2 regions of the Streptomyces olindensis genome follow, and region 1 is predicted to be linked to the other one. Evidence: predicted binding sites of a transcription regulator. Region 1 holds the regulator's gene; the other holds the start of a gene.
The links. The regulator HspR, encoded in region 1, represses chaperone genes until heat shock. The targets are predictions, from matches to a motif close to TTGAGNNNNNNNNNCTCAA.
Positions count from the first base shown of each region.

Region 2: a site for HspR is predicted at 11,506-11,524, ahead of lon (endopeptidase La). Genes of this name have one in related genera too.

Region 1 covers NZ_JBEYZD010000015.1:84,167-99,220, forward strand. The annotation lists gene ABZ948_RS12320 (helix-turn-helix transcriptional regulator) at 359-1,321, shown strand; gene ABZ948_RS12325 (helix-turn-helix transcriptional regulator) at 1,318-2,307, shown strand; gene ABZ948_RS12330 (helix-turn-helix transcriptional regulator) at 2,270-3,307, opposite strand; gene ABZ948_RS12335 (DUF418 domain-containing protein) at 3,543-4,748, shown strand; gene ABZ948_RS12340 (sugar ABC transporter substrate-binding protein) at 4,741-5,850, opposite strand; gene ABZ948_RS12345 (heat shock protein transcriptional repressor HspR) at 6,133-6,585, opposite strand; gene dnaJ (molecular chaperone DnaJ) at 6,591-7,778, opposite strand; gene grpE (nucleotide exchange factor GrpE) at 7,812-8,468, opposite strand; gene dnaK (molecular chaperone DnaK) at 8,465-10,324, opposite strand; gene ABZ948_RS12365 (MraY family glycosyltransferase) at 10,419-11,429, opposite strand; gene ABZ948_RS12370 ((Fe-S)-binding protein) at 11,672-13,996, shown strand; partial or broken gene ABZ948_RS12375 (UTRA domain-containing protein) at 14,172-14,537, shown strand; gene ABZ948_RS12380 (hypothetical protein) at 14,781-15,054, opposite strand, start outside.
Region 2 covers NZ_JBEYZD010000011.1:79,688-94,741, forward strand. The annotation lists gene ABZ948_RS09320 (DUF8847 domain-containing protein) at 1-177, shown strand, start outside; gene ABZ948_RS09325 (C40 family peptidase) at 284-1,507, shown strand; gene ABZ948_RS09330 (styrene monooxygenase/indole monooxygenase family protein) at 1,504-2,766, opposite strand; gene ABZ948_RS09335 (GTP-binding protein) at 2,779-3,426, opposite strand; gene ABZ948_RS09340 (DUF742 domain-containing protein) at 3,407-3,826, opposite strand; gene ABZ948_RS09345 (roadblock/LC7 domain-containing protein) at 3,823-4,347, opposite strand; gene ABZ948_RS09350 (sensor histidine kinase) at 4,344-7,226, opposite strand; gene ABZ948_RS09355 (protein phosphatase 2C domain-containing protein) at 7,583-8,368, shown strand; gene ABZ948_RS09360 (MarR family winged helix-turn-helix transcriptional regulator) at 8,387-8,878, opposite strand; gene lon (endopeptidase La) at 9,069-11,483, opposite strand; gene ABZ948_RS09370 (GNAT family N-acetyltransferase) at 11,659-12,318, shown strand; gene ABZ948_RS09375 (rhomboid-like protein) at 12,330-13,142, opposite strand; gene ABZ948_RS09380 (spermine/spermidine synthase domain-containing protein) at 13,669-14,349, shown strand; gene ABZ948_RS09385 (response regulator transcription factor) at 14,483-15,054, shown strand, end outside.

The sequences.
Region 1 (15,054 bases):
CCGGATCCGGCTGCCCCGGAGCTCGGCCAGCTGGTGTTGTTGATGCCGCTGGTGGTCTGCGCCACCGACGGCCAGCTGGTGTTCGCCCGAACATCACTCTTCGCTTCGGAGAAGCCACTCAGTACGCCGAGGGCTGCAACGGCGGAGAAGGCGGCGACAAGCACCGAGCGAAGCATTCTGTTCCGCATAGTCGGCTTCGTCCTCACTTGAAGGTCCCCTTTTCCCCCGTCGAGTACGACGATGGCTCATTCGGGCACGTCATGGCCACACAATCGATGCATCATGTTCCTGCATGTTCAGGACCCTGGGGGGTGGAGATTTGGCAACGAATCCGGCAAGAGGGACACATCCCCATGCGATGACCGAGTGGTGCGAGGAGGGCAGCCGCCTTTATGCCTCTGCTCTGCGTACCGGACGCATCGCCCGCGCGGAAGTGGAGCCGGCCCCTTGCCTGGTGGAGTTCGCCCTCCTCCACCCCGATCCGGACGATCCCAACTGGCTGCGCCCCGTGCCCCCGGTCGTCGCCCTGTCCCGGCAGCTCAGCCCGCTGGAGAACGAGATCGCCGAGCGCAGGCGCCTGGCCATCAGTCTCGCGGAGACCTTCCAGCCCTTCATGGCCATGGGTACCCACACGGCCACGAGTGACTCCATCACCGTGCTGGAAGGCGGCGAGCGGATCAACGCCGCACTGAACATGGCGACGGCCCAGTGCAGGACCGAGGTCCTCACGCTCCAGCCGAGCGACCGTATGTCAGAACGCAGTCTCCTGAGAGGACTGGAACGCGACAAGCCGCTCATCGAACGAGGTGTGCGGATCCGCACGGTGTACCAGCACACCGCCCGCTACAACCCGGAGCAACTGGCCTACGCTGCGCGGCTGTCCGACGGCAAGGCGGAGTACCGCACCATAGACGAGCTGGTGGAGCGTCTGATCATCTGCGACGAGACCGTCGCCTTCATCCCCGCGCGCGACGACCAGCAGGTCGCCCTGGAACTGCGCCACCCCGGACTCGTCCGCTACCTGATCAAACTCTTCGAGTACCTGTGGGACCGCGCCGTCCCGCTGAGCACCGGCACCCCGTACGAAGCGGCGTCCGGCGGCATCACGGAGATCCAGCACTCCATCGCCAAGCTCCTGGTCGAGGGCCACGTCGACGAAGCCATCGCGCGCCGCCTGGGCATGAACGTACGGACCTGCCGCGCCCACATCGCCAAACTGGCCTCGGCCCTGGGCAGTGGCAGCCGGGCGCAACTCGGGTATCTCATAGCCCGGTCGGAGATCCTGAAGCAGGACGACGGAGCAGGAGGTAGTCCGGAGTGACGTCGGCGCCACACCCGGAGCACGACCCGGACGAACTGTGCCCCGACGGGATGGCGCTGTACGAACGCGCCGTGCGCGAAGGGCACATGAGCGTGGACGCCGCCCGCGCCGCGCCCTGCCTGATCGACTTCGGCCTGCTGCACCCCGCCGTCGACGACGTCCACCGGCTCGAACCCGTGGCGCCGGCCGTCGCCCTCCACCGGCTGCTGCGCGGCTCCGAGGAGCGGATCGCGCGGGAACGGCGGCGGGAGGAACAGCTGGCCGAGACGTTCGAGCCGCTGATGGCCGTCGACGGGCAGCACCCCGCCGCGGACGCCACCCCGACGCTCAGGCTCCTCAGCGGGAAGGAGCGGATCAACACGGCCATCACCGAGGCCATGGCGGAGGCCCGTCGGGAGATGCTCACCGTCCAGCCGCGCAGCGGGCTTCCCGGGACACGCGTCGAGGCGGCCTACGCCCTCGCGATCCGCCGCGACCAGGCGCTGCTGGACCGCGGCGGCCGCATCCGCACCCTCTACCAGCACACCCTGCGCCACCACCCCACGACCGTGGCCCATCACGAACGGCTGCGGGGCGACATCGAGGCGCGCGCGCTGGACGAGATCACCGACCGGCTCATCATCGTCGACCGGGACGTGGCGTTCATCCCCGCCGACGGCAACGGCAGCCTGGCCCTGGAGATCCGGCACCCCGCGATCATCGGGTACCTGGCCACCACGTTCGACCGCTTCTGGCGCCTCGCCACCCCGCTGTTCCCCGAAGCCGCCCCGCAGCCCTCGCACAACGGCATCACCCCCCGCCAGCGCGCCATTGCCGCCCTCCTCATCGAGGGCCACACCGACGCCGTCATCGCCGACCGGCTGGGCATGAACGTCCGCACGGCCCGCGTCCACATCGCCAAACTCGCGGCGACGCTGGGCAGCCAGAGCAGGGCCCAGCTCGGCTACCTCATCGGGCAGTCCGGGATTCTCGACGGGGAACGCTGACCGGCGCCGCCGCCCGGGGCGGCCCGTCGAGCCCCACCTGGGCGATGCGCACGCCCAGTTGCGTACGGCTGGCGGCCCCCAGCGTCTCCGACAGCCGCGCGATGTGTGCCCGGCAGGTCCGTACGCTGATCCCCAGCCGTTCCGCGATCACGGCGTCCTGGTGCCCCTCCGCGAGCAGGGCCGCGATGGACTGCTCCCGGTGGGAGATGCCCTCGATGCCCGTGTCCGGGAGCGGGGCCGTCAGGGGGATCGCGAGGCGCCACAGCCGCTCGAAGACCGTGACCAGGTACTCGACGATCGCGGGGTGGCGCAGCTCCAGCGCCATCGTGCGGTCGGTGTTGGCGGGGATGAAGGCCACCGTCCGGTCGAACAGGATGAGCCGGTCGATGACCTCGTCGAGCGTGCGCGCCTCCACCGCGTCGCCCATCAGCTCCAGGTAGGTCAGCAACCCCTGCCCGTGCCGGGCGACATGCGTGTACAGGTCCCGCATCCGCACACCCCGGCCGCGCAGCGCCAGCGCCCGGTGCAGCCCCTCGGAGAGCTCGGCCTCACGTCGGATGCCGCCCGGCTGCACCGTGAGCACCTCGGTCGTGCACGCCTGGGTCGCCTCGTCCATCGCGGCCTGGATCCGGGCGAGTCCGTCCAGGACCCGGATCGCCGGGCCCTCGGCGGCCGACGCGGCCGGCTGCACCTTCAGGCCCAGCCCGGCGTACCACTCGAAGGCCGCCACCGCCGAACCCACCCGCCGCTGGCTCGCGCTGACCTCGTCGTACATCCCGCGCAGCAGCCGGGTCATGACCTCCTGCGGGGAGGTCGGCACCAGCCAGTCCATGTCGTCCGGGTCCGGGTGCAGCAGGGCGAGTTCCAGCAGGCAGGGCACCTGCTCGGCGTCCCGGCGCGGCACGCGGCCCCGCCGTACGGCCCGGGAGTACACGCGGTCCCCGGCTTCGCACAGTCGGTCGGCACCGTGTGGATGCTCCTCCGTCCCGTGCCCGGCCATCGCCCATCCCACCCCCCGGTTCCGCCGTCCTTCGCAGCGCAACTATGCGCGGCCGGGACCTGCTCCGCAACACGGCTCCCCCGCACCCGGGTTCCTTTTTGAGCCGTTCGCTCCCTGAATCCGCTCGCTCTCCCCTGGCCTGTTGCCACGGGACGCGGTGGCGTGTGCGCGGTCGGTGTGCGACCTTCTGTGATCACGGGCCGGGACCGGGCCCGCCTGCTCGCGAGGGGGAAGAGTGAACGACCCGCAGGGACCGGCGGACCCGCGGCGACTGCCCGCCGTGGACGCGCTGCGAGGCTTCGCCCTGTTGGGCATCCTGGTGGTCAACAGCGCCCAGATCATGAGCCCTTACGAGACGGAAGGGGTCCGGGACCCCGGGGCGGCGCCGGTGGACCACGTCGCCGCCTGGCTGGTGGCGGCGCTCGCGTCCAGCAAGTTCTACCTGCTGTTCTCGTTCCTGTTCGGCTACAGCTTCACCCTCCAGGCGGCCGCCGCCGAACGCGACGGGGCCGGCGTCACCGCGCGTTTCCTGCGCCGGTCCCTGGGCCTGGTGCTGCTCGGCCTGGTGCACGCCGTCCTGCTGTACACCGGCGACATCCTGCTGACCTACGGCGTCCTGGGGCTGGTCCTGCTGTGGGCGCGGCGGATCAGGCCGGCCACCGCCGTGAAGGCCGCCGCCTGGATCTACGGCGTGTTCGGTGTCGTCCTCACGGGGCTGGGGGCGCTGGCCACCGCGGTGGACGACGAGGAACCCGTCCCCCACGGGGCGATCGCGCAGGCCGTGGCCGCCTACCGGGGCAGTGCCGGCACGGTCGTGCGGGAGAACCTGGACCGGCTGCCCCTCGCCCTCCTCGGCGTTCTCCTCATGGCCCCGGGCGTGCTCGCCGCGTTCTTCCTCGGGCTGGCCGCGGGGCGGCGGCGACTGCTCGCGCCGGGCGGGACCGACCGCTCCCGGCTGGTGCGCGTGACGGTCGTCGGGCTGGCCGTCGGGGCCCCGGGTGCCGTCTTCTTCGCCTCCTCCGCCCAGGGGCCGCTGGGCGAGCGCTGGCAGCTCCTGGGCATCGGCGTGGGCATGCTGACGGCGCCCGCCCTGTCGGCCGCGTACGCCTGCCTGCTGCTGCTCCTGATGGACTCGCCCCGGGGGGACCGGGTCCGGCGGCTGTTCGCCCCGGCGGGCCGCCTCGCGCTCACGAACTACCTCGGGCAGTCCCTGATCATGATGTTCCTCGCCACGGCGTACGGCCTGTCCCTCTACGGGGACGTGGGAGCGGCCGGCGTGCTGCTGCTCGCTCTCGCCGTGTACGCGCTCCAGCTCGCCCTCAGCACGGCGTGGGCCCGGCGCTTCAGGCACGGGCCCGCCGAGTGGCTGCTGCGGGCGCTCACCCTGGCCGGACGCCCCGGGAGGGCCGGCACGAGGAGCGCCCCCGAACCGGCTACTTGAGGCCGAGGGACTGGCAGGCCGCCTTGTACTTCGCCGTGCAGATGTCCGACACCTGGTAGATGTCGTCGGCGACGACCGTGTCCTTGATGTTCTCCCGGGTCAGCGCGACCACGGGCACGAGCTGGGCGGGGATGCCCTTGTGGGTGGGGCTGTCGACCTTGTCGCGGGTGAGGGCGGCGAACTGGATGTCCCGGCCCTGGACCTTCGCGACCGCCATCTCCGCGGCGCTCTCCGCCTCCTGCGGGTACGACTTGTACACGCTCATGTACTGCTCACCGCTGAGGATGCGCTGCACCGCGGCGAGTTCCGCGTCCTGCCCGGTGATCGGCGGCAGCTCGGTCACGCCGGCCGCCCGCAGCGCCTTGACGATGCCGCCCGCCATGCCGTCGTTGGCGGAGTACACCGCCGCGATGTCGTCCTTGCCGATCTTCTCGATCGCCTGGGCCATGTTGGCCTGCGCGTTCTCCGGCTTCCAGTCCTTGGTGTCGAAGGACTCGGCGATCGTCACCTTGCCGTTCAGCTCGGACATCGCCCCGGCCTTGAACTGCTTGGCGTTGGGGTCCGTCGACGAGCCGTTCATCATGACGATCTTGTCGGAGAGGCTCGCCTTCTCACCGATGGCCTCCAGCAGGGAGCGGCCCTGGACCTCGCCGACCAGCTCGTTGTCGAAGGAGATGTACGCGTCGATCGGGCCCTCGGCCAGCCGGTCGTAGGCGATGACCGGGATGCCGGCGTCCTTGGCCTTCTTCACGCCGCTCGCGATGGCCTGCGAGTCGACGGCGTCCAGCAGGATCACGTCGACCCGGTCGTCGATCATCTGCTGCAGCTGGCTCGCCTGCTTGTCGGCGCTGGCCTCGGCGTTGGCGTACTCGACGCGGCCCTGGTCGTTCGTGAGCGACTCGACCTTCTGCTTGATGATGGGGTAGTCGAAGTTCTCGTACCGCGTGTTCGCCTTCTCCGGCAGCAGCAGGCCGACCGTGATGTCGTTGCCCTTGGTCGGGCTCGCGTCGTCGCTGCTCCCGGTCGCGTTGAGCACGCCGCAGCCGGCGAGCGTGACGGACATCGTGGCCGCGGCCACGGATATGGAGATACGACGACGCATGCGGGAGCTCACTTCGCGTGTGATTCGGACGTGGGCACAGCTTTGTGGCCCATGTGACTGAAAAGCCAACGCGGACGCGCCCCCCAGCGTCAAGCGGAACCACTTAACGAGATGACAACACCACGCTCCGCAGTGGTTGTGAAGACGGTGCGGAATCGCCTCCAAGTGCTCTGCACCGGTCAGTCATCGACAGGAGACCATGCGAAACCGGGTCAAGGCATGCGAAAGGGGCCGGGAGTTGCCTCCCGGCCCCTTTCGCATGCCTTCACACAGGCGCGTCGGTCAGTCCGCCTGCTGCTGGCGCTTCGGCCGCCACACCACCAGCGCGCTGGTCTGCTGGACCTCCTGGTACGGCACCAGGTCCCGGCGGTACGACGCGTGCACCGCCGCCTCGCGCTGCCGCATGGCCGCCGCCGCGCCGTCGAGCGCGTCCTCCAGCTCCGCCACGCGGGCCTGGAGCGCGGCGACCTGGTTCTCCAGTTCGATGATGCGTTTGATGCCCGCCAGGTTGATGCCCTCGTCCTGCGACAACTGCTGCACCTGGCGGAGCAGTTCGATGTCGCGGGCCGAGTAGCGGCGGCCCCGGCCGGCGGTGCGGTCGGGGGAGACCAGGCCCAGGCGGTCGTACTGGCGCAGGGTCTGCGGGTGCAGGCCGGACAGCTGGGCCGCCACCGAGATGACGTAGACCGGGGTCTCCTCGGTCAGTTCATACGGGTTGCGTCGACGACCGTCCATCTGACTCATGCTCCCTTCGCGGCCTGGAACAGATCCGCCCGCGGATCCTCGCCCGCGGTCGCCTCGCGATACGCCTCCAGTGCGTCACGAGCCTTCCCCGTCAGGTCCTTCGGGACACTCACCTCGACCGTGACCAGGAGGTCGCCGCGGGTGCCGTCCTTGCGGACCGCGCCCTTGCCCCGGGCGCGCATCGTACGGCCGTTCGGCGTGCCCGGGGGCAGTTTCAGCGTGACGGGCGGACCGCCCAGCGTGGGCACCCGGACCTCGCCGCCGAGGGCCGCCTCGGCGAACGTCACCGGGACGGTGACGGTGAGGTTGTCGTCCTTGCGGCCGAACACCGGGTGGGAGTCGACGTGCACCATCACGTACAGGTCGCCCGCCGGGCCGCCGCGCTCGCCCGGCGCTCCCTTGCCGCGCAGCCGGATCCGCTGGCCGTCGCTGACCCCCGCGGGGATGCGCACCTGCATCGTCCGCGAGGACTTGGCCCGGCCGCTGCCCTTGCAGATCTCGCAGGGGTTCTCCGCGATCAGGCCGCGGCCCTTGCAGTCCGGGCAGGGGTCGGTGAGGGAGAAGCCGCCGCCGCTGCCCCGGGCGACCTGCCCGGTGCCGACGCAGGTCGGGCACACGCGGGGCGTGCCGTTCTTGTCGCCGGTGCCCGAACAGGCCTTGCAGGGCGACTGCGAGGACATCCGCAGCGGGACCGTGGCGCCCTCGATGGCCTCCGTGAAGCTGAGCGTGACCTCGGACTCGATGTCCTGGCCGCGCCGGGGCTGCGTACGCGTCCCCGGGCCGCCCGCGCCGCCGCGGTTGAACAGGCCCCCGAAGACGTCACCGAGGCCGCCGCCGAAGCCGCCGGCTCCCTGACCGCCGCCCTGGGCGCCGCCTCCGAAGAGGTCGCCCAGGTCGAAGTTGAAGGAGCCGCCCGCGCCACCGGGCCCCGGGCGGAAGCCGCCGTTGCCGAAGAGGGCGCGAGCCTCGTCGTACTCCTTGCGCTTCTTGGGGTCGCCGAGGATGTCGTTGGCCTCGGAGATCTCCTTGAAGCGCTCCTCCGCCTTGACGTTGCCCTTGTTGGCGTCCGGGTGGTACTCGCGGGCGAGCTTCCGGTACGCCTTCTTGATCTCGGCCTCGGTGGCGTCCTTGGGGACGCCGAGGACCTTGTAGTAGTCCTTCTCGATGAAGTCCTTGGTGCTCATCCTCGACGCCCCTCCTTCCCTTCGTCCGTGACGTCAGCCCTCGTCCGGGCCACCGCTCTCCTTGTCGTCGGCGTCGGCGGACTCGTCCGCCTTGACCGTCTGCGCCCCCGGCTGGGGTTCGGCCACCGCCACCCGCGCGGGGCGGATGGTGCGCTCGCCGATCCGGTACCCGGGCTGCAGAATCGCCACGCACGTCGTCTCGGTGACGTCCGGCGCGTAGCTGTGCATCAGGGCTTCGTGGATCGTCGGGTCGAAGGGCTCGCCCTCCTTGCCGAACTGCTGCAGGCCCATCTTCGCCGCGGTGCTCTCCAGCGACTCGGCGACGGACTTGAAGCCGCCCACCAGTTCGCCGTGTTCCCGCGCGCGGCCGATGTCGTCGAGCACGGGCAGGAGCTCGGTCAGGAGGTTCGCGATGGCGATCTCCTTGACCGCGATCCGGTCGCGCTCGACCCGGCGGCGGTAGTTCTGGTACTCGGCCTGGAGGCGCTGGAGGTCGGCGGTGCGCTCACCGAGGGCGGTGCGCACCTGGTCCAGCTGGGCCACCAGACCGGCGTCCTGGCCCGTGTCCCCGGCCGGGGCCGCCGCCTCCTCGGAGGAGGGGGAGGCGGCCTTCGGCTCGGCGTCGTCGGAGGTGGCGCCGGAAGGGACGTCGGGCTGCTGCTCGTCGAAGCCCGGGGTCTCCTCCGTCACGCGGCACCGTCCTTCCGGTCCTCGTCGACGATCTCGGCGTCGACGACGTCGTCGTCAGCGGCCTTGGCACCACCGGCGGCGGCGCCCGCGTCACCGGCGGGGCCACCGGCGGCCTGGGCCGCATTGGCGTCCGCGTACATGGCCTGGCCCAGCTTCTGGGAGACGGCCGCGACCTTCTCCGTGGCCGTGCGGATCTCGGCCGTGTCCTCGCCCTTGAGCTTCTCCTTCAGCTCGGCGACGGCCTCCTCGACCTCGGTCTTGATCTCGCCCGGGACCTTGTCCTCGTTGTCCTTGAGGAACTTCTCGGTCTGGTAGACGAGCTGCTCGCCCTGGTTGCGGGACTCGGCGGCCTCGCGGCGCTTGTGGTCCTCCTCCGCGTAGCGCTCGGCCTCCTCGCGCATGCGGTCGACCTCGTCCTTCGGCAGCGAGGAGCCGCCGGTGACGGTCATCTTCTGCTCCTTGCCCGTGCCCAGGTCCTTCGCGGTCACGTGCATGATGCCGTTGGCGTCGATGTCGAAGGACACCTCGATCTGCGGGACGCCGCGGGGCGCCGGGGGCAGACCGGTCAGCTCGAACATCCCGAGCTTCTTGTTGTACGCCGCGATCTCGCGCTCGCCCTGGTAGACCTGGATCTGCACGGACGGCTGGTTGTCCTCGGCGGTGGTGAAGATCTCGGACCGCTTGGTCGGGATCGTCGTGTTCCGCTCGATGAGCTTGGTCATGATGCCGCCCTTGGTCTCGATGCCGAGGGACAGCGGGGTGACGTCGAGGAGCAGGACGTCCTTGACCTCGCCCTTGAGGACACCGGCCTGCAGGGCGGCGCCGATGGCGACGACCTCGTCCGGGTTGACGCCCTTGTTGGCGTCCTTGCCGCCGGTCAGCTCCTTGACGAGCTCGGCGACGGCGGGCATGCGGGTCGAGCCGCCGACGAGGACGACGTGGTCGATCTCGCTGATGGAGATGCCGGCGTCCTTGATGACGTTGTGGAACGGCGTCTTGCAGCGCTCCAGGAGGTCCGCGGTCAGCTGCTGGAACTGGGCGCGGGTGAGCTTCTCGTCGAGGTGCAGGGGGCCCTCGGCGGAGGCGGTGATGTAGGGCAGGTTGATCGAGGTCTCGGTGGACGAGGACAGCTCGATCTTCGCCTTCTCGGCGGCCTCGCGCAGACGCTGCAGGGCCATCTTGTCCTTGCCCAGGTCCACGCCGTGGCCGGACTGGAACTGCTGGACCAGGTAGTCGACGATGCGCTGGTCCCAGTCGTCACCACCGAGGTGGTTGTCACCGTTGGTGGCCTTCACCTCGACGACGCCGTCGCCGATCTCCAGCAGCGAGACGTCGAACGTACCGCCACCGAGGTCGAAGACCAGGATGGTCTGGTCGTCCTTGTCGAGGCCGTACGCCAGCGCGGCGGCGGTCGGCTCGTTGACGATGCGCAGCACGTTCAGACCGGCGATCTCGCCGGCCTCCTTCGTGGCCTGGCGCTCGGAGTCGTTGAAGTACGCCGGGACGGTGATGACCGCGTCGGTCACCTTCTCGCCCAGGTAGGCCTCCGCGTCCCGCTTCAGCTTCTGCAGCACGAAGGCGCTGATCTGCTGCGGGTTGAAGGGCTTCCCGTCGAGCTCGATCTTCCAGTCGGTGCCCATGTGCCGCTTGACCGACCGAATGGTCCGGTCCACGTTGGTGACCGCCTGACGCTTGGCCACCTCTCCGACGAGCACCTCACCGTTCTTGGCGAAGGCGACGACGGACGGCGTGGTCCTGGCGCCCTCGGCGTTGGTGATGACGGTGGGCTCGCCGCCCTCCAGAACGCTGACGACGGAGTTAGTCGTGCCCAGGTCGATGCCGACCGCACGTGCCATGGTTGATTCCTCCAGCTGACTTGAGTGGAACGGACTCAAGTGTGCACGACGGCTCCCGACCGGTCAACAGAGCTGAGTCGAGCGGACTCAAGTCTTATCCGTTCCTTACACGCAACGGGGCTCTGAGCTGCGACGATACTGTGCGTCGAGTGGCGTACACGGGCACCCGGAAGAGGGCGAACACCACCACGAGAGCCACGCCCGGGACCCACCACAGGGCGTCGGCCCCGATCCAGCCGGCGTGCGCGAGTACCCCGACGAGCACGCCGGAGAACGCCCCGGCACCCAGCAGCAGAGTGACGCCCGGCACGGTCGGCCCGAGCCGCCGCAGCCGGTGCGCGAGATGGTCCGGCCCGCTGCGGACGACGGGCCGCCCGCTCAGCCGCCGCGCCAGCAGGACGAGGACGGCGTCGGCGCACGCCAGGGCCGTCAGCGCGAAGAGCACCCCCGCGCTCTCCCCGACCCCGAACCCGGCCCGGACGTGCACGAGGCCGGCGGCGATCACGAATCCCGCCGCCATGGACCCACAACTGCCCAGCGCCACGCGCGCGGGGTGCCAGTTGTGCAGCAGGAAGCCGGTCAGCGCCGCGGCCAGCACGCTCATCAGCACGGCGATCCCGTCCAGCACGTCGATCGCCGCGCAGGCCGCCGCCCCGAAGGCGGTGACGACCCCGACCGTCCCCGCGAGCCCGTCGGCGTGGTCGAGCCCCCGGAAGGCGAAGGTCACCCCGACGACCCAGACGACGCCGAGCAGCCCGGTGCCCACCCCCGTCTCCCCGTACGGCACGACACACGCGGCCGCCACACCCGTACCGGCGACCAGGGCCCGCCGCCGCAGCCGCCACACGTCGTCGAGGAGCCCGAGCAGGGCGACCACGCCGCCGGCGACGAGCAGTCCGTCGATCCCGCTCCCGGCCGCGCCCCACTCCTTGACGGCCACCACCGACCCGGTGACGGCCACCACGGCGACACCCCCGGACAGCGGCACCTCGCGCCGCTGCCGCCGCTCGACCAGACGCAGCCGCAGGGCGGGCATCCGGAGGACCGCCGCGAGCAGGGCGGTGAGCAGGAGGGCGAGGGCGGCGGCGGTGATCCCGTAGAGCACGGATATAAGTTAGGCGGCACTATGACAATTCGGTATGAATAACACGACGAGATCCGGGTCGAATCCGGAGGGTTCCTGAGGCAACCCTGAGCGATTCAGATCACTGCCCACCCGGCTACAGTGCGGCGGAAGATAGGGGTAGTCTCAGACGGACTGCATAAGTTACCGCTTAGTAATTTCGGGGAACCCTGAGAAACGACAGGTCACCCCGACGAAACCCCTCGCAGGCCCGAGGAGCCCCCATGCAACTCGCCGCGATCATCGTGTCGCTGGTACTGACCGTGGTCGGCGTCGCGCTGCTCGCACGCGCGATCGGCCAGTTCGTCCGGTACTTCAAGCTGGGCCAGCCCGTGCCCGCCGGTACCCGGACCGACAACCCCTACCAGCGCAGCGTGACCCTGGTGAAGGAGTTCCTCGGCCACACGCGCATGAACCGGTGGGGCATCGTCGGCGTCGCCCACTGGTTCGTGGCGATCGGCTTCCTGACGCTGCCGCCGACGATCATCACCGCGTACGGCCAGCTGTTCCAGGCCGACTGGACGCTGCCGGTGCTCGGCGGCTTCCTCCCGTACGAGCTCTACATCGAGTTCATCGCGGCCATGACGACCCTCGGCATCGCCACGTTGATGGTGATCCGCCTGCTGAACCTGCCGTCGCGCCCGGGCCGCAAGTCCCGCTTCGCCGGCTCGAAGATGGGCCAGGCGTACTTCGTCGAGTACGTCATCCTCACCATCGGTCTCGCCATCTACGTCCTGCGGGGCCTGGAGGGCGCGCTGCACCACGTGGAGGGCTACGAGGCCGCGTACTTCGCCTCGTACCCGCTGGTCCTGGCCTTCAAGGGCCTGAGCGTCGCCGCGCTGCAGAACCTCGTCTACTTCTTCGCGATGATCAAGCTGGGCACGACCATGATCTGGATGATCACGGTCAGCCTGAACACCAACATGGGTGTGGCCTGGCACCGCTTCCTGGCGTTCCCGAACATCTGGTTCAAGCGCGAGGCGACGGGTGGGACGGCGCTGGGCGCGCTGCAGCCCATGACGTCGGCCGGCAAGCCGATCGACTTCACGGACCCCGGCGACGACGACGTCTTCGGCGTCAGCCAGGTCGAGCAGTTCTCCTGGAAGGGCCTGCTGGACTTCTCCACGTGCACCGAGTGCGGCCGCTGCCAGTCGCAGTGCCCCGCCTGGAACACGGGCAAGCCGCTCTCCCCCAAGCTGCTGATCATGTCGCTGCGGGACCACGCGCACGCGAAGGCGCCGTACCTGCTGGCCGGCGGCGGCAAGACGATGGAGGGCGAGGAGAAGGCGTCCGAGGAGCAGCTGAAGGACGTGCCCGCCGCCGCCCTGGCGGAGGCCGAGCGCCCCCTGGTCGGCACGCTGGAGGACAACGGCGTCATCGACCCGGACGTCCTGTGGTCCTGCACCACGTGCGGTGCCTGCGTCGAGCAGTGCCCGGTGGACATCGAGCACGTCGACCACATCGTCGACATGCGCCGCTACCAGGTGATGATCGAGTCCGCGTTCCCGTCCGAGGCGGGCACGATGCTCAAGAACCTGGAGAAGAAGGGCAACCCCTGGGGCCTGGCGAAGAAGCAGCGCCTGGAGTGGCTCAAGGAGGTCGACTTCGAGGTCCCGGTCGTCGGCAAGGACATCGAGGACCTGTCCGAGGTCGAGTACCTGTACTGGGTCGGCTGCGCCGGCGCGCTGGAGGACCGCGCGAAGAAGACCACGAAGGCTTTCGCGGAACTCCTCCACATCGCGGGCGTCAAGTTCGCGATCATGGGCGGCGACGAGAAGTGCACGGGCGACTCCGCCCGCCGCCTGGGCAACGAGCCGTTGTTCCAGGAGCTCGGCATGGAGAACGTCATGGCGCTGAACATGGCGTTCGGCGAGGAGATGGACGACGACGGCAAGGTCACGCCGGAGTCGGCGAAGCCCAAGTCCGCGAAGAAGATCGTCGCGACCTGCCCGCACTGCCTCAACACGCTCGGCAACGAGTACCCGCAGCTGGGCGGCGACTACGAGGTCATCCACCACACGCAGCTGCTGCAGCACCTGGTGGACGAGGGCAAGCTCATCCCGGTCACGCCGGTCGAGGGCATCATCACGTACCACGACCCCTGCTACCTGGGCCGCCACAACAAGATCTACACGCCGCCGCGCGAGATCATCGCGTCCGTCCCCGGCATCCGCAACGAGGAGATGCACCGCCACAAGGAGCGGGGCTTCTGCTGTGGCGCGGGTGGCGCGCGGATGTGGATGGAAGAGCGCATCGGCAAGCGCATCAACAACGAGCGCGTGGACGAGGCCCTGTCGGTCAACCCCGACATCGTCTCGACGGCCTGCCCGTTCTGCCTCGTCATGCTCACGGACTCCGTGAACGGCAAGAAGAACGACGGCAAGGCGAAGGAGTCCATCACGGTCGTGGACGTCGCCCAGCTCCTCCTGGACTCGGTGAAGACGCCGGTCCCGGCGGAGACCGACGACGACGGCGGTGACGACGACGGGGAGCCGCCGGCGGGCACGGCGGACTCGGAGAACGCGCCGGAGCCGGAACCGGTGAAGTAGGCAGCTTTCGAGGGTTGCGTCCGGCGCCCCCTGTCCGCGTGGTCGGGCAGGGGGCGTTGGCGTTGTACGGCTGTTGTCGTCATACGGCTGGGCAGGCAGACCGCTGTTCGCCCCCCGGCTCTCCGCGACGCGCAGGACGTCCCTGTAAAGCGGCAAGGTCGGCGCGGCTGTCAGAGGAGAGCCGGTCGTCGTACGACGCCGCCTGATCCTCCTCGACAACGAGCCGAACGAACTGACCGACACGTACTACCCCGCCGCCATCGCCCGCGGCACGCCGCTCGCAGGGACGGCGAAAATCCGCGGCGGAGCCGTCACCCTGCTCGCCGGGCTGGGGCATGTCGGCGCGCTGGTCAGAGAGGACGTCACGGCCGACCTGCCCGAGGCAGAGGAGCAAGAGACCCTGCGGCTCGCCCCGACAGAGCCCGTTCTGCGGCTCACCCGGCTCGCCCTGGACCGCGACGACCGCCCGAACCAGGTCGGCCGCATGGTGATGCCCGCCCAACGCCAGCGGCTGCGCTACGAGATCAGGATCCCGGAGTGACCTCGGGAAGCCGCCCCGAAGGCCGTTGTCAGTGCATGCCGCTAACGTCTTCAGCGCGCGGTCGGCTTCCGGGGGTTCCAGCTCCGTAGGGAATGGTTGCATCCCCGGCCTGTCCGGGGGCGGCCCCGGAGACTCGTCCGGGGCCCAACCGACGGTCGGGCTTCGTCGATGGCCAAGCAGTGACCTGCCAGCGCCGACCGCGCATCGACGAGAGTGCCGCCTCCCGGCCTCGGCCGTGGGGTGTCAGCGCCCCACCCTCACCACTTCCGACACCGCCTCCCGGAACGGCCCCGTCGCCTCGAACCGGGCCCGGAAGTAACCGCGTCGGACCTCGGTCAGGTCCGCCGAGAACGCGTGGCCCTCGCCCGACCAGTTCGCCTGTGTCGTGGTGAGGGTCGTCCAGTGCTTGCCGTCGCGGGAGTGCTGGATGTGGACCGGGATGTCGCCCGGCGTCCAGCCGTCCGGGAAGTCCAGCGTGCCCTCGACGTGGACGCCGCCCTCCTGTGCCCGCGTGGCG
Region 2 (15,054 bases), on a different contig from region 1:
TGCCCGCCCACGGTCCTGGTCTACCGCCGCGTACCCCGGGGACCGGGCAGGGTCGGCCTGACCAACCGCTGGAAGTACGAGTACGCCCCGGAGGGCGCCCCGACCCGCCGCCTGAACTGGCCGTGGTCGAAGCCAGACGCCACGCCGCGCGGCAAGCCGGACGACGCCGACGGGTGACCCCGTTGCGCCGAACCGCGCACACCCGCCGAGCGCACGGCCCGCACACGCCTGATCCTCACGATGTCCGGCGGCACCACGCCGCCCCCGCACCGGAGGTGATGGCATGTCAGGAAAGCTCCTGCGGCTGGTCTGCGTCGCGGCGACGGCGGCCGGAACCGTCCTGGCCCCCGGCCCGGCCACGGCCGCTCCCGGACCGGACACGGAACAGCACGAGATCGCCGGACTCCTGACAGACCTTCAGGAGCTGTACAGGAAGGCGGAGCAGGCCACCGAGGCCTACAACGCCACCGAGGACAAGCTGACGAAGCAGCGCGCCGAGACCGACCGTCTGGACCGCGCCCTCGCCCGCGCCCGGCTCTCCCTGTACGACAGCCGGGGCGCGGCCGGCCGCCTGGCCCGTCAGCAGTACCAGAGCAGCACCGGCATCTCCCCGTACGTCCGTCTGCTCCTGGCCCGCGACCCGCAGCACGCGATCGACCAGGGCCATGTGATCGCCCGGCTGGCCAGGGAACGGGCCGACACCATCGGCCGGCTGACCGGCGACGAGCGCAGGGCCCACGACCTGGCCCGCGAGGCCCGCAAGGCCCTGGACCGGCAGCTCGCCCTCACCGAGCGGCGCAGGAAGGAACGGGACGAGGTCCGCGCGCGCCTCGCGAAGGTGGAGGAGTTGCTCGCCTCCCTCACCCCCGACCAGCTCACCGCCGTCGCCGAGCTGGAGCAGGACGGCGTCACGAAGGCACAGCAGAAGTTCCTGGCCTCCGGCGCACTCGGCGCCAACGGCACAAGCGGCAGCAACAACGACAGCAGCGCCAGCGACCACGGCAGCGGGGGCAGCCAGAACAGCGTCCGCCGCCCCACGGCGGAGGGCGGCCGGGCCGTCCGCTACGCCGTGCGGCAGCTCGGCAAGCCGTACGAGTGGGGCGCGGAGGGCCCGAGATCGTACGACTGCTCGGGCCTCACCTCGCAGGCCTGGGCCGAGGCCGGGACGCCCATCCCCCGGACCAGCCAGGAGCAGTGGGAACAACTGGAGCGGATCCCGCTGTCCGAGCTGCGCCCGGGCGACCTGGTCGTGTACTTCCCGGAGGCCACGCACGTGGCGCTGTACCTCGGGGACGGCATGGTCGTCCAGGCACCCCGCCCCGGCGCCAAGATCAAGGTGTCACCGATCGCGGCCAACCCGGTCCTGGGCGCCGTCCGCCCCGACCCGGAGGGGAAGCCCCTGCGGCGCTACGAGCCGCCGGAACTCCCCGAGGGCGCCACGGACGGATCGGACGAGGGCTACGAGGGTGACGGGAGCTACGAAGGTGACGAGGGCGAAGAGGACTAGGCGGCGCCCGCGCCGGACACCTCGACCAGGTAGGCCTGCGTCTTCTCCGGGTCGTAGAAGAAGTTCTCGAAGTCGGCCGGGTCGTTGAAGCCGTTGGCGAAGCGGTCGGCGACGGGCTGGAGTTCGCCGGCGGCGCCGATGAGGTTCAGGATGTGCTCGGGCGGCGGCGCGAGCATGGCGTTGGTCCACTTGGTGACGTGCTGGGCGGTGTCCCAGTAGCGGTCGAAGGTGGCCCGCATCCACTCCTCGTCGAACGGCTTGTCGCCGCGCTCGACGATCGAGGCGAGGTAGGCGGCGGCGCACTTGGACGCCGAGTTGGAGCCCTGCCCGGTGATCGGGTCGTTGGCCACGACCACGTCGGCGACGCCCAGCACCAGGCCCCCGCCGGGGAGACGGCCGATCGGGTTGCGGACGGTCGGGGCGTAACGCCCGGCCAGCGTGCCGCCGGCGTCGGTCAGTTCGACCTTGGTGGCCCGCGCGTACTCCCAGGGGACGTACCGCTCCATGAGTTCCAGGGTCAGGGAGAGGTGCTCCGCCGGGTCCTTGACGCCGTTGAAGACGTCGAGCGGGCCGCCGGGTATGCCCTCCCAGAACAGGATGTCGGCCCGTCCGGAGGTGGTCAGGGTGGGCATGACGAACAGTTCGCCGACGCCCGGCACCAGGTTGCAGCGGACCCCTTCGGTGTCCGGGTGCTCCGGGCGCGGGCCGAGGCCGTGGACGTACGACACGGCCAGTGCACGCTGCGGCTCGCTGTAGGGGGACCGCTCCGGGTCCCGGGCGAACATCTGGACCAGCTCGCCCTTGCCGGCCGCGACGAGCACCAGGTCGTACGTACGGGAGAAGTAGTCGAGGTCGCCGACGGCCGCGCCGTGGATGACGAGCTGCCCGCCGCGCTGCGCGAACGTCTCCATCCAGCCGGCCATCTTCACCCGCTGGTCGACCGACTGCGCGTATCCGTCGAGCCGGCCCAGCCAGTCGATCGCACGGGCCGCGGGGCCCTCGGCCCAGGAGCCGGGGGCGGCGACCGAGACGCCGAGTCCTTCGATCTTCGGGGCCTGGGACTCCCAGAAGTTCAGCTGGAGATCGCGCTCGTGCTGCAGGGCCGTGTGGAACATGCACTGCGTCGACATGACCCGGCCGGTGCGGATCTCGTCCGCCGTCCGGTTGGACATCAGGGTGACCTCGTACCCCTGGGACTGGAGGCCGAGAGCTATCTGGAGCCCGGACTGACCGGCTCCGACGACGAGTATCTTCCGCATGCGGGCTGTCCTCTACTCGGGGGTTTCGTCCAGCGCGTGGCCGACGAGGGCCAGGAGGGTCTCGATCACGGAGATCCGGCGACGCGCGTCCATGATCATGACAGGTATGTGTTGCGGGATGGTCAAGGCCTCCCGCACATCCTCCGGCTCGAACAGCTCGCTGCCGTCGAAGTGGTTGACGGCGACCACGTACGGCAGCCCGGAGCTCTCGAAGTAGTCCAGGACCGGGAAGCAGTCCTTCAGACGGCGCGTGTCGGCCAGCACGACGGCTCCGATCGCGCCGCGCACGATGTCGTCCCACATGAACCAGAACCGCTGCTGGCCCGGCGTGCCGAACAGGTAGAGCACCAGGTCGTCGTCGAGCGTGATGCGCCCGAAGTCCATGGCCACGGTGGTGGTGGACTTGCCCGGTGTGGCGGTGAGGTCGTCGGTGGCCTCGCTCGCCTCGGTCATCAGCGCCTCGGTCTGCAGGGGCGTGATCTCCGAGACCGCGGTGACGAGCGTGGTCTTGCCCACGCCGAAGCCGCCCGCCACCACGATCTTCGTGGCGATGGGGGCCCGGGTGCGGTCCGTCTCCCAGGCGTGCATGCTCTCGCCGGGCCGGGCGAACGGGGATGTACCAGAGACGCCGTGAGCGGCGTCAGAGACGACGGAGTCCACTCAGCACCCTTTCCAGCAGAGCTCGGTCCGGGCGGCCCGTGCCGTGGCCGGTGCCCGTTCCGTACACACGGATCTTTCCCTGGTCCGCGAGGTCGCTGAGGAGCACGCGGACCACGCCGAGCGGCATCTTCAGCAGCGCGGCGATCTCGGCCACCGTTCGCATCCGGCGGCACAGTTCGACGATGGCCTGGAGTTCCGGCATCACACGGGAGAGGGAGCCGTTCGTCAGTTCCCGGCGCTCCTCCGGGGCCTCCAGTGCGGCCGTGCTCGCCACGAACGTCTCCACCAGGAGGACGTGGCCGAAGCGGGTGCGGCCGCCGGTGAGCGAGTAGGGGCGGACCCGGGCGGGTTTGCGGTCACCGCCGCGGACCGGGAGCTGGGACTTCGGCGCACTGCTCATCGGGCACTCCCCGTCGTCTGGGACTCCTCCAGGGATTTGCGGAGTTCGCTGCGGAGTTCGGGCGTCAGGACGTGACCGGCGCGGCCGACGAACAGGGCCATGTGGTACGCCACCACGCTCATGTCGCAGTCCGCGGAGCCGTGGACGCCGAGCAGCGAGCCGTCGCTGATGGACATCACGAACAGGCTGCCCTCGTCCATGGCGACCATGGTGTGCCTGACCCCGCCGAAGTCCATCAGCTTGGCGGCGCCGACGGTGAGGCTGCCGATGCCGGAGACGATGGTGGCCAGGTCGGCGGCGGAGCCGCGCGGGCCGGTCCGCCGCGTGCCGCCGGCGGCCAGGGCCGCGCGGGCCTGCTGGTTGCGCCGGGCGTCGGAGGAGAGCAGGAGCAGTCCGTCGGACGAGACGACCGCGACCGAGAGGATGCCGGGCACCTCCTCGACGAGGTTGGTCAGCAGCCAGTGCAGGTTGCGGGCCTCACTGCTCAGTCCGATCAGTCCGAAGGTACTGGGAGCGGTCAACTGCTTGCCTCCTCGACTGTGCCCCCCGTGGCTTCTTCGGATTCAGCTTGTCCTGATGTGCTGCCGGTGGCCGGCCGCTTGTGCGAGGCCGTCTTCTCGGCGATCTCCGCCTCCACCTCGCGGTAGCCGGCCTGCGCGCCCTGGCGGAAGCCGCCGAGGCGGCGGCGGAGTGCCTCGGCGTCGACGGAGCCGGTGCGCTGGCGCGGGGCCTGGGCCTGGGCGGTGATCTTGGGAGTGCGCTTGGGGAGGCCCTTGTCGGTGACGCGGTCCTCTTCGTCGTCCGGTGCGCGTCCGTGTTCCGCCCCGGCTGCGCCTTCGGCGTCCTCACTCCCACCCGCACCCCCCGTGCGGGTTTCGTCGTCGTGTGCGGGTGACCCCTGTGGGGCGAATGCGCCGCCGGCGACCGCGGGCTCGTGGTCCGCCGGAGCGGGCTCGTCCTGCGGTATCGGGGCCAGCAGCTCCATCGTGGTCTCGGCGGGGGTCTCCGCCGGTGCCGTGACCTCCGGCGCGAATGCGGCCAGCGCGGGTGCGGCCGACGCGGGTGCGGCCGGTGCCGCCGGTTCCGGCCGCTCGACGGCCTCGTCCACCGGTTCCGGGTGCTCCGCGGCCTCGTCCGCCGCCTCCTCGCGCCGTACCGCCTTCTCCGCCAGCGCCACCAGCGGGTCCCCACCGCTCGTGCGGCCGTGCAGGACGTTGGAGTTGGCCTCGGCGTCGGCGCCCGGGAAGGAGAAGGAGTGGGCCGCGCCGGCGACGGGACCGGAGGACGTGACGGCCACGGGCGAGGCGGCCGCGAGGAGGGTGCGGGGCAGCACGACGACCGCCGCGACCCCGCCCTGCTTCTGCTCGCGCAGCTGGACGCGCACCCCGTGGCGGTGGGCGAGTCGGGCCACGACGTACAGGCCGAGGCCGAGACCGTCCTCGCCCTCCTGGTCGTACGGCGCCTCCGGGTCGAAGTCGGCGAGGCGGGCGTTCAGCCGTTCCAGCCGCTCCTCGGTCATGCCGATGCCCTCGTCCTGGACGGAGAGCATGACCTCGCCGTTCTCCAGCAGCCAGCCGGAGATCTCGACGGGCAGGTCGGGCGGGGAGAACGAGGTGGCGTTCTCCATGAGTTCGGCCAGCAGGTGGGAGAGGTCGTCCGCGGCGAACCCGGCGATGTGCGCGTGCGGCGGCAGCGCGGCGATCCGCACCCGCTCGTACCGCTCGATCTCGCTGACGGCGGCGCGTACGACGTCCACGAGCGGCACGGGACCGGCCGCGTGCTGGACGTGCTCGGTGCCGGCGAGGACGAGGAGGTTCTCGCTGTGCCGGCGCATGACCGTGGCGAAGTGGTCGAGCTTGAACAGCGTGGCGAGGCGCTCCGGGTCCTGCTCGCGCTCCTCCAGGTTCTCGATGACGGCGAGTTGCCGCTCGACCAGGCCGAGGGTGCGCAGGGCGAGGTTGACGAACGTACCGCCGATGGCCGTGCGCAGCCGCTCCAGCTGGGCCGCGGACTCGGCGAGTTCGGCGCGCAGTTCCTCGCGGGCGTCGGCCATCTTCTGGCGCTGGCCGACGAGGTGCTTGCGGTCGCCCTCCAGGGTGGTGATGCGCTCGGTGAGGGCGGCCGCGTGCGCGTGCAGGGCGTTGACGGAGCGGACGACCTGGGCGAACTCGTCGTTGCGGCCGGTGAACTTCACCGGCTCCTCGGCCGCCGGGTCCTCGGCCTCGGCGAGGCGCTTGGAGCCCAGGCGCAGCACCGCGAGGGGGCGGGTGAGGCTGCGGGCCATGCCCGTGGCGACACCGACGGCGAGCAGTATGAGGACGCCGAGGACCGCGATGCGGATCTCCAGCGCGGTGACGTCGTCGTCGCGCAGCGCCTCCAGGTCCTTGGTGCGCCGGTCGTAGAGGGCGGACTCCACGCCGCGCATCAGGTCCACCCGGGCGGAGAGGGCCGCGTCCAGCCGCTTGGTGCTGGTGGAGAGCTCGCTGCCGGTCAGGGTCGGCTGGTCGGTGAGGGTGGCGAGGTACTTCTCGGCGGAGTTGACCTCGGTGCCGGTGACCGTGTTGTCGAAGGAGGCGCGGGCCGACTTGGGCGCGGTGTCGCGGAAGTCGGCCAGGGCCGCGTCGGAGCGCAGCCGGGCCTGCTGGGCGGCGGCGCTCAGGGCGTCGCGCTGCCGGGCGTCGGCGCCCGAGGAGGTGGAGGTCTCGGTCGGCAGGCCGGTGACCGGGTCGATGACCGTCTCGGTGCTGCGCGGCACGCTGAAGGCGGCCAGCAGCAGTCCCCGGGCGGCGGCGGCCTGCTGGACGGCGGAGTCCAGCTCGGCCAGGGCGTACCCGCCGGATCCGGCGCGGGGCGGCGTCTGCTGCGCCAGTTGCTCGGCGAGCCGGTGGAGTTCGGTGATGGCGGTGGAGTACGCCTGGTGCGCTTCGAGCGCGCTGCTCTTGCCGGTGAGCGCGGCGCGGCGCAGGGCCGCGATGTCGTCGAGGTCCGAGCGGAGCGCGGCGGGCGTGTCGGTGTCGGACCGCAGCTCCTCGACCTGACGGTCCACGCGGGCGCTGTGCTGCTCGGAGGGCGCCTTGGCCTTGGGGCGGCCGGCCGCGATGTAGGAGGTGACGTCGTCGCGCTCGTCGGCGAGGGAGTGGGCGAGGGCGAGGGCGTCCTGGGTCTGCTCCGCGAGCGTCACGAGCTCCTGGGAGTCGTGGAGTTCCCCGGAGGCGGCGAGGACGGACGGGGTGCCGGCCCCGGCGATGGCCGCGGCGACCACGGCGACGGCGACGATGAGCCGGTTGCGCACGTGCGTGGGTCGGCCCTTGCCGGTGAGGGGCGTCGGCTCAGCGCCCTGAGCGGGGGCCGTCTGCTTGCCTGTGCGACGAGGCCGCGTCTTCTGCACCGGTGCTCGCATTCCTGACTCGTGAACCCATGGGCCCGGGTGACGCTCCGTCAACTGACGCGTACTCCCGGTACACTTCCCGACCCTCCCAGCGCCGGTGGGCAGCGCACGCGCATCACCTGACCCGCCACCCGAAGGAGTGAACCTCGGAGGGGAGTTGAGGGGCAAGTTCCGCAGGCCCTCGCAGTCGCCTTGTGCGGCAGGCCGGTTGGACGCCGGCGGCGGGCGGTGGCAATATTCGCCACCACGTCTTCCCGGAACAAAGCATTCCAGCCCAAACCAGGCGTCTGACCTGCGCGGGTGCGCCGTTCCGGCAACCATTGCCAGCCTTTTGCGGACCTTGTGAAGGGCTCGTGCAGACTGGCTGGATGCGTACTGAACTCGCCTCGGAGCCCGGGGACGCCGACCGCCCGAACGAGGACTTCGCCAGTGTCGGGCTTCCGGCCTCAGGACAGGGCGGTTCGGTGATCGTCCTGGACGGGGTCACCCCGCCGAAGGGCGGGGCGGGCTGTCTGCATTCCGTCCCCTGGTTCACCGCGCGCCTCGGCGGAGCCCTGACCGAACTGACCGTTTCACTCCCGGATGTTCCCCTGCTCGACTTGTTGTCCCGTGCGATCGCGCGTACCGCCGAGGCACACGCGGAAACCTGTGACCTTTCTCACCCCCGCACACCGCAGGCCACGGTGGTCGTGGCCCGTTGGAATCCGGCCACAGTGGAGTACCTGGTCCTGTCGGACTCGGCCCTGCTGCTGGAGTCCCCCGACGGCGCGGTGACCGCGCTCCTGGACGACCGGCTGGCCCGGCTGCCGCGCTCGGCCCTGGCCACGGACGCGCTGGTCGACACCACGCTCCGCAACAAGGAGGGCGGCTTCTTCACGGCCGCCGCCGATCCCGCGGTGGCCCGGCGCGCGGTGACCGGAACCCTTCCGCGCGAGGAGGTGCGCGCCCTGACCGCGCTGACGGACGGCGCCACCCGCTGGGTGGAGCGGTTCCGCGAGGGGGACTGGACGGACTGCTTCCAATGCGTCCGCAAGGAGGGGCCGCAGGCTCTGGTGGACCGCGTGCGCGCACTGGAACGGGCGGACGCCGAGCGGGTGTACCTGGGGCGGGGCAAGCGGCACGACGACGCGACAGTCGTGTACGCGGAGCTCTGAACGCCCGGCAGCGGGCTGCTACTTCTCCATGCCGCGGTTGAGCTGGTGCAGCAGCCGGGCCAGTTCCGTGACCTCGTGGGTGTCCCAGTCGGCCAGGCGGCCGGCGTACCGGGCGCGGCGGGCCTCCCGGACCCGGCGGACGCGGTCCTGGCCCTCCTGGGTGAGGGCGACCAGCCAGGCGCGGCCGTCGGCGGGGTCGGGCTCGCGCGCGACCAGCCCGAGCTCCTCCAGGGCGCGCAGCTGGCGCGACATCGTCGCCTTGCCGACGCCGATGTAGGCGGCGAGCTCGGTGGCCCGCTGCTTGCCGCACTCGTCCAGCCGGACGAGGAGGCCGTACGCGGACGACTCCAGGTCGGGGTGGACCTCGCGGGCCATCTCGCCCTGGTTGGCCCGGGCCCGCCGCAGCAGCACGGTCAGCTCCCGCTCCAGCGCCAGGAAGGCAGGCTGATCCACAGCGCTCCCGGCCGCACCGGCAGCTCGGTGTCCGTCGTCCTTGCCGTCCTCGTGCACGTCAGTCCCTGCCTCGGTCGTCGCCCGTACGGAGAGTTCCCGTACCGGGATTTTCCGCCACCTGCTGTCATCACCGCAGTTCGGCAAGTATTCCGCAGGTCACGGGGTGCGGGTACACAGGGCCGCCACACGGTGAAGGCCCGGGCCTCCCTCACGAGAACCCGGGCCTCCCCGACCGGCCGCGCGTCCGTCACGCCGCGACCGGAACCTCCGGCGCGGCCCCGTTCGTCGCCGGGGACAGCGCCAGCTCCAGGACCTGGCGGACATCGGTGACGGCGTGGACGTCGAGCTTGTCCAGCACCTCCGCCGGGACGTCGTCCAGGTCGGGCTCGTTGCGCTTGGGGATGATCACCGTGGTGACACCGGCCCGGTGCGCCGCGAGCAGCTTCTGCTTCACACCGCCGATCGGCAGGACCCGCCCGGTCAGCGAGACCTCGCCGGTCATGGCCACGTCCGTGCGGACCAGGCGGCCGGAGAGCAGGGACGCGAGGGCCGTGGTCATCGTGATGCCGGCGCTTGGGCCGTCCTTCGGGACCGCGCCCGCCGGGAAGTGGATGTGCACGCCCCGGTCCTTCAGGTCGCCCACCGGCAGTTCCAGCTCGGCGCCGTGGGAGCGCAGGAAGCTCAGCGCGATCTGCGCGGACTCCTTCATCACGTCCCCGAGCTGACCGGTCAGGGTCAGCCCCGCCGCGCCCGTCTCCGGGTCGGCCAGCGACGCCTCGACGTAGAGCACGTCACCGCCCGCTCCGGTCACCGCGAGGCCGGTGGCCACGCCGGGCACGGACGTCCGGCGCTCGGCCGGGTCCTGGGCGGACTCGGGCACGTGGTGCGGCCGGCCGATCAGGTCCCGCAGGTGCTCGGCGGTGACGGTGAAGGGCAGCTCCCGCTCGCCCAGTTCGTGCTGGGCCGCGACCTTGCGCAGCAGCCGCGCGACGGACCGCTCCAGGTTGCGCACGCCCGCCTCGCGCGTGTACTCGCCGGCGAGCTTGCGCAGCGCGCTCTCGTCGAGGGTGACCTCGTCCCGGTCGAGCCCGGCCCGCTCCAGCTGGCGCGGGAGCAGGTGGTCGCGCGCGATGACGATCTTCTCGTCCTCGGTGTAGCCGTCCAGGCGGACGATCTCCATCCGGTCGGCCAGGGCCTCCGGGATCGCCTCCAGGACGTTGGCGGTGGCGAGGAAGACCACGTCCGACAGGTCCAGCTCGACCTCCAGGTAGTGGTCCCGGAAGGTGTGGTTCTGCGCCGGGTCGAGCACTTCGAGCAGAGCCGCGGCCGGGTCGCCCCGGAAGTCCGAGCCCACCTTGTCGATCTCGTCGAGCAGCACGACCGGGTTCATCGACCCGGCCTCCTTGATCGCGCGGACGATCCGGCCGGGCAGCGCGCCGACGTACGTGCGCCGGTGGCCGCGGATCTCGGCCTCGTCGCGCACACCGCCGAGGGCGACGCGGACGAACTTGCGGCCCATGGCGTGGGCGACGGACTCGCCGAGGCTGGTCTTGCCGACGCCGGGCGGCCCGACGAGCGCGAGCACGGCACCGCCGCGCCGCCCGCCGACCACGCCGAGGCCCCGGTCGGTACGCCGCTTGCGCACGGCCAGGTACTCGGTGATCCGCTCCTTCACGTCCTGGAGTCCGGCGTGCTCGGCGTCGAGGACGGCCTGGGCGCCCTGGATGTCGTAGGCGTCCTCGGTGCGCTCGTTCCACGGCATCTCCAGGACCGTGTCGAGCCAGGTGCGGATCCAGGAGCCCTCGGGCGACTGGTCGGAGGACCGCTCCAGCTTGTCGACCTCCTTGAGGGCGGCCTCGCGGACCTTCTCGGGCAGGTCGGCGGCCTCCACACGGGCGCGGTAGTCGTCGGACTCCTCGCCCTCCTGCTCCCCGTTCAGCTCGCGCAACTCCTTGCGGACCGCTTCGAGCTGACGCCGCAGCAGGAACTCGCGCTGCTGCTTGTCGACGCCCTCCTGGACGTCCTTGGCGATGGTCTCGGCCACGTCCTGCTCGGCGAGGTGGTCGCGCAGCTGCTGCGTGGCGAGCTTGAGCCGGGCCACCGGGTCGGTGGTCTCCAGCAGTTCGACCTTCTGGTCGGTGGTCAGGAACGGCGAGTAGCCGGAGTTGTCGGCGAGCGCCGAGACGTCGTCGATGGCCTGGACCCGGTCGACGACCTGCCAGGCACCGCGCTTGCGCAGCCAGGCGGTGGCGAGGGCCTTGTACTCCTTGACGAGTTCGGCGACCTGCCCGGGCAGCGGCTCCGGGACGGTCTCGTCGACGCGGGTGCCCTCGACCCAGAGGGCCGCGCCGGGTCCCGTGGTCCCCGCACCGATCCTCACCCGCCCCCGGCCGCGGATCAGCGCGCCCGGGTCGCCGTCGGCCAGCCGGCCGACCTGCTCGACGGTGCCGAGGACACCGGTGTTCGCGTACGTCCCGTCGATGCGTGGCACCAGGAGTACCCGGGGCTTTCCGGGCGTTGACCGGGCAGCGGCCTGGGCGGCCTCCACCGCGGCACGGACCTCGGAGTCGCTCAGGTCCAGCGGGACCACCATCCCGGGCAGCACGACCTCGTCGTCGAGCGGCAGCACGGGCAGGGTGAGCGGTGTGGACGTCGAAGCCATGATCTCCCCTTCGGCAGTCAAGTTGAGCTATGCCGACTCAATGCTCGGGGGAGCCGGGATGTTCCCCACGCGCCGTTCGCTGTCAGCGATCACCTGTGACACCGGGGACGGGGAGGCGCGTAAGGTCCAGTGAGTAATAGACGATCAAGCTTTACGATCATTACAGGGGGCTGGCGTGGACGAGACCGTGCAGGCGTGGGTGAACGGATGGGTCGTGTCCCGCGGGGCCGCTCCGCCGGTGCCGGAGCCGTGGGGCTGGACCATCGACATGGGGATGCGGGAGCACGTCACGCGGCACGTGTTCGGCGCGACGGGCGACGGCCTCGACGAGACGACCGTCCGCAAGGTGGCCGGAGCCGTCACCGGACACGGCGTGTGGCTGAAGGCCTTCCGGGACCCGTCGGTGGTCTCCGGCTGGCTGGGCGACGACTGGTGGATCGACCCCGAGCCGGGTTGTCTGATGACGGTCCCGCTGGCGGCGGACGGCGCTCCGGCCGCCCCCGAGGGTTACCGGCTGCGCACCTGGTCGCGCGGCGGGGTGACCCGGGTGATGGTGGCCGCGCCGGACGGGTCCCTGGCGGCGCGCGGGCAGATCACCCCGACGGGCGAGACCGCCGTCGTCGACCAGATCGAGACGGCTCCCGGACACCGCCGCAAGGGAATGGGCAGCCTCGTCGTGCGGACGTTGCAGGACATCGCGGTCCGGCAGGGGGCCCGGACCGGCGTCCTGGCCGGGACACCCGCGGGCCGGGGGCTCTACGAGGCGCTGGGCTGGACGGTCGTGGCCCTGCTGACCAGCGCCAAGTACGAGCCGTCGGCCGCCACCCGGACCTGATGGCCTGGTACTCAGCCCGCGGCCGGAGCGAGCCGCGCGGCGTACCACCGCCGGACCACCGGCCAGGTCGCGATGCCGATGCCCAGGGCGATGAGGTGCCCCCAGTTCGTCATCGGGTCGCTGAAGGCGAGCAGGTCCTGGAGCAGCATCCCGCCGAAGCCGGCCAGCAGGGGCACGCGTGACCAGGGCGGCAGCAGGCCGGCCAGGGCGCCGATGCCGGCCGCGACGCCGAAGCTGACGCCGTAGTCGAGGCGGTGCAGGGAGCTGTCGGGGAGGTGCCCGGCCAGGACCGCGAGACCCACCGGGACCTCGGTCGCCAGGGTGGCGAGGACGTGCCCGAGCAGGAAGACACCGGCCGTGCGCAGACCGCCGATCCGCCGTTCCAGCGCGGTCAGCACCAGCACGAAGGCGATGGCGAAGGGCGAGGCCACCCCGCCCGCGACCCACAGTGCGCTGCCCACCAGCACCAGCTCCGGCGTCCGCATCAGGTGTGCCACGTCCGTGCTGGAGCCCTGGAGCAGGGCGTGCACCAATGCCGGGTCGGCGTGCGCGGCGACCAGCGAGGTGACACCGAGCAGGGCCGCGTACGTGAAGGTGAACGGCGTGCCCACGGGGGTGGGCAGCAGCCGCCAGGGCCGCAGCGCCCGGAGTCCGGTCCGGGGCGTTACCGACGGCGGGGACTTCGGTGCGGCCGGGGCCGCGGTCTCGCGTGCCCGCTGCCGCGGCACCCCGTCCAGCAGGACCGACGTGTCGTACCCGGGCGCGTCCGCCGGTGTGGGTACGACCTCCGCGGTCTCCTCGCCGGGCGGCGCGGCGCGTTCCACCACGGGCGCTCCTTCCGTCCGGGCCCAGCCTTCGCGCCCGACCGCCCCGCTGTCTGTGACCCGGGCCACGCGAGAGCGGATTCACAGCAACCCGACAGCCGTGTCCCGCGTCCGCCGCCCGCCGCCCGCCGCCCGCCGCCCGCCGCCCGCCGCCCGCCGACAGTCATATCCCGCACCGCCGCGCCGTGTCCCGCGTCCGCCGCCGGCCGTGGCCCGCGTCGCCGCCGGGCCGTACCCGCGTCGCGGTCGGCCACACCCCGCGTCCCGCCGACCGTGCCCCCCATCGCCGCGCCCCCCATCGCCGCCGACCGTGCCCCGCATCGCCGCGCCCCGCGTCGCCGCCGGGCCGTACCCGCGTCGCGGTCGGCCGCATCCCGCGTCCCGCCGACCGCCCCCCATCACCGCCGGCCATGCCCCGCGTCGCGGCACGACCGTGTCCCCCGTCCCGGCCTGGCCGTACCCACGTCGCCGCAGCCCGCGCGGAAATTCCGGGCGTCGGCATCGCGCCCCTGCCAGGATGGCTCCCATGCCCACCCCGAACGACATTCCCGATGTCCTGGACCGTCGCGAGGGCCCGCACGGCGAGGTCGTGTTGCGGCAGCGGCCCGGTGGCCGGCTGGAGATCATCGCGAACGGCTGCTTCCTGATGGACACCTCCGACGGCCGCTCGGAGCGCCGGCTGGTCGACGCGGCCCTGGACGCCCTGCCCGGCCGGACCCGCCCCGACGTGCTGATCGGCGGACTCGGCGTCGGCTTCTCCCTCGCACACGCGGCGGCGGATCCGCGCTGGGGACGGATCGCCGTGGTGGAACGCGAGCGCGCGATTGTCGAATGGCACCGCGACGGCCCGCTCTCCGCGATCTCCGCCGAGGCCCTCGCCGACCCCCGCACGGAAATCGTCGAAGCCGATCTCGTCGCATACGTCAATGAGACATCCGCCACGTACGACGCGCTCTGCCTCGACATCGACAACGGCCCCGGCTGGACCGTCACGGAGGGCAACGGAAATCTCTACCGCGAAGCCGGACTTGCCAGCTGCGCACGGGTGTTGAGACCCGGTGGGGTACTCGCCGTCTGGTCCGCCCAACCCTCTCCGGAATTCGAAGAAACCTTGTGGAATGCCGGGTTCCAACAGGTGCGTACCGAAGAGATCCCGGTTGCCCGGGGCGTTCCGGACGTCGTGCACCTCGCCATCAGCCCTGGATAGCAAAGGTGTGCTGACTCCCCGTACGCTGCTCCTCTGACGCCGATCATTCAAGCGTCAATCGCACACCATGCGCAGGCACAGCCAGTCAGGAATCACCCCACTGATTCCGGAAAGCACACCCCAGGGGCGGGCGATGGAGCAGACACACACCTCCCACAACGGTTCGGCGACGGCTACCCCGGGCGCGCAGCGCCGGGTTCTCGTCGTCGAGGACGACGCCACGATCGTGGACGCCATCGCGACCCGCCTGCGAGCCGAGGGATTCCTCGTGCAAACAGCGGGTGACGGCCCGGCCGCCGTCGACACGGCCGAGGCATGGCAGCCCGACCTGCTGATCCTCGACATCATGCTGCCCGGCTTCGACGGTCTGGAGGTCTGCCGCCGCGTGCAGGCCGCCCGCCCGGTGCCGGTGCTGATGCTCACCGCGCGCGACGACGAGACCGACATGCTGGTCGGGCTCGGCGTCGGCGCCGACGACTACATGACGAAGCCCTTCTCGATGCGGGAGTTGGCGGCACGCGTGCACGTGCTGCTGCGCCGCGTGGAGCGGGCCGCGCTGGCCGCCGCGACGCCGCGCAGCGGCATCCTGCGCCTCGGCGAGCTGGAGATCGACCACGCGCAGCGCCGGGTCCGGGTGCGCAGCGAGGACGTCCACCTCACCCCGACCGAGTTCGACCTGCTGGTCTGCCTGGCCAACACCCCGCG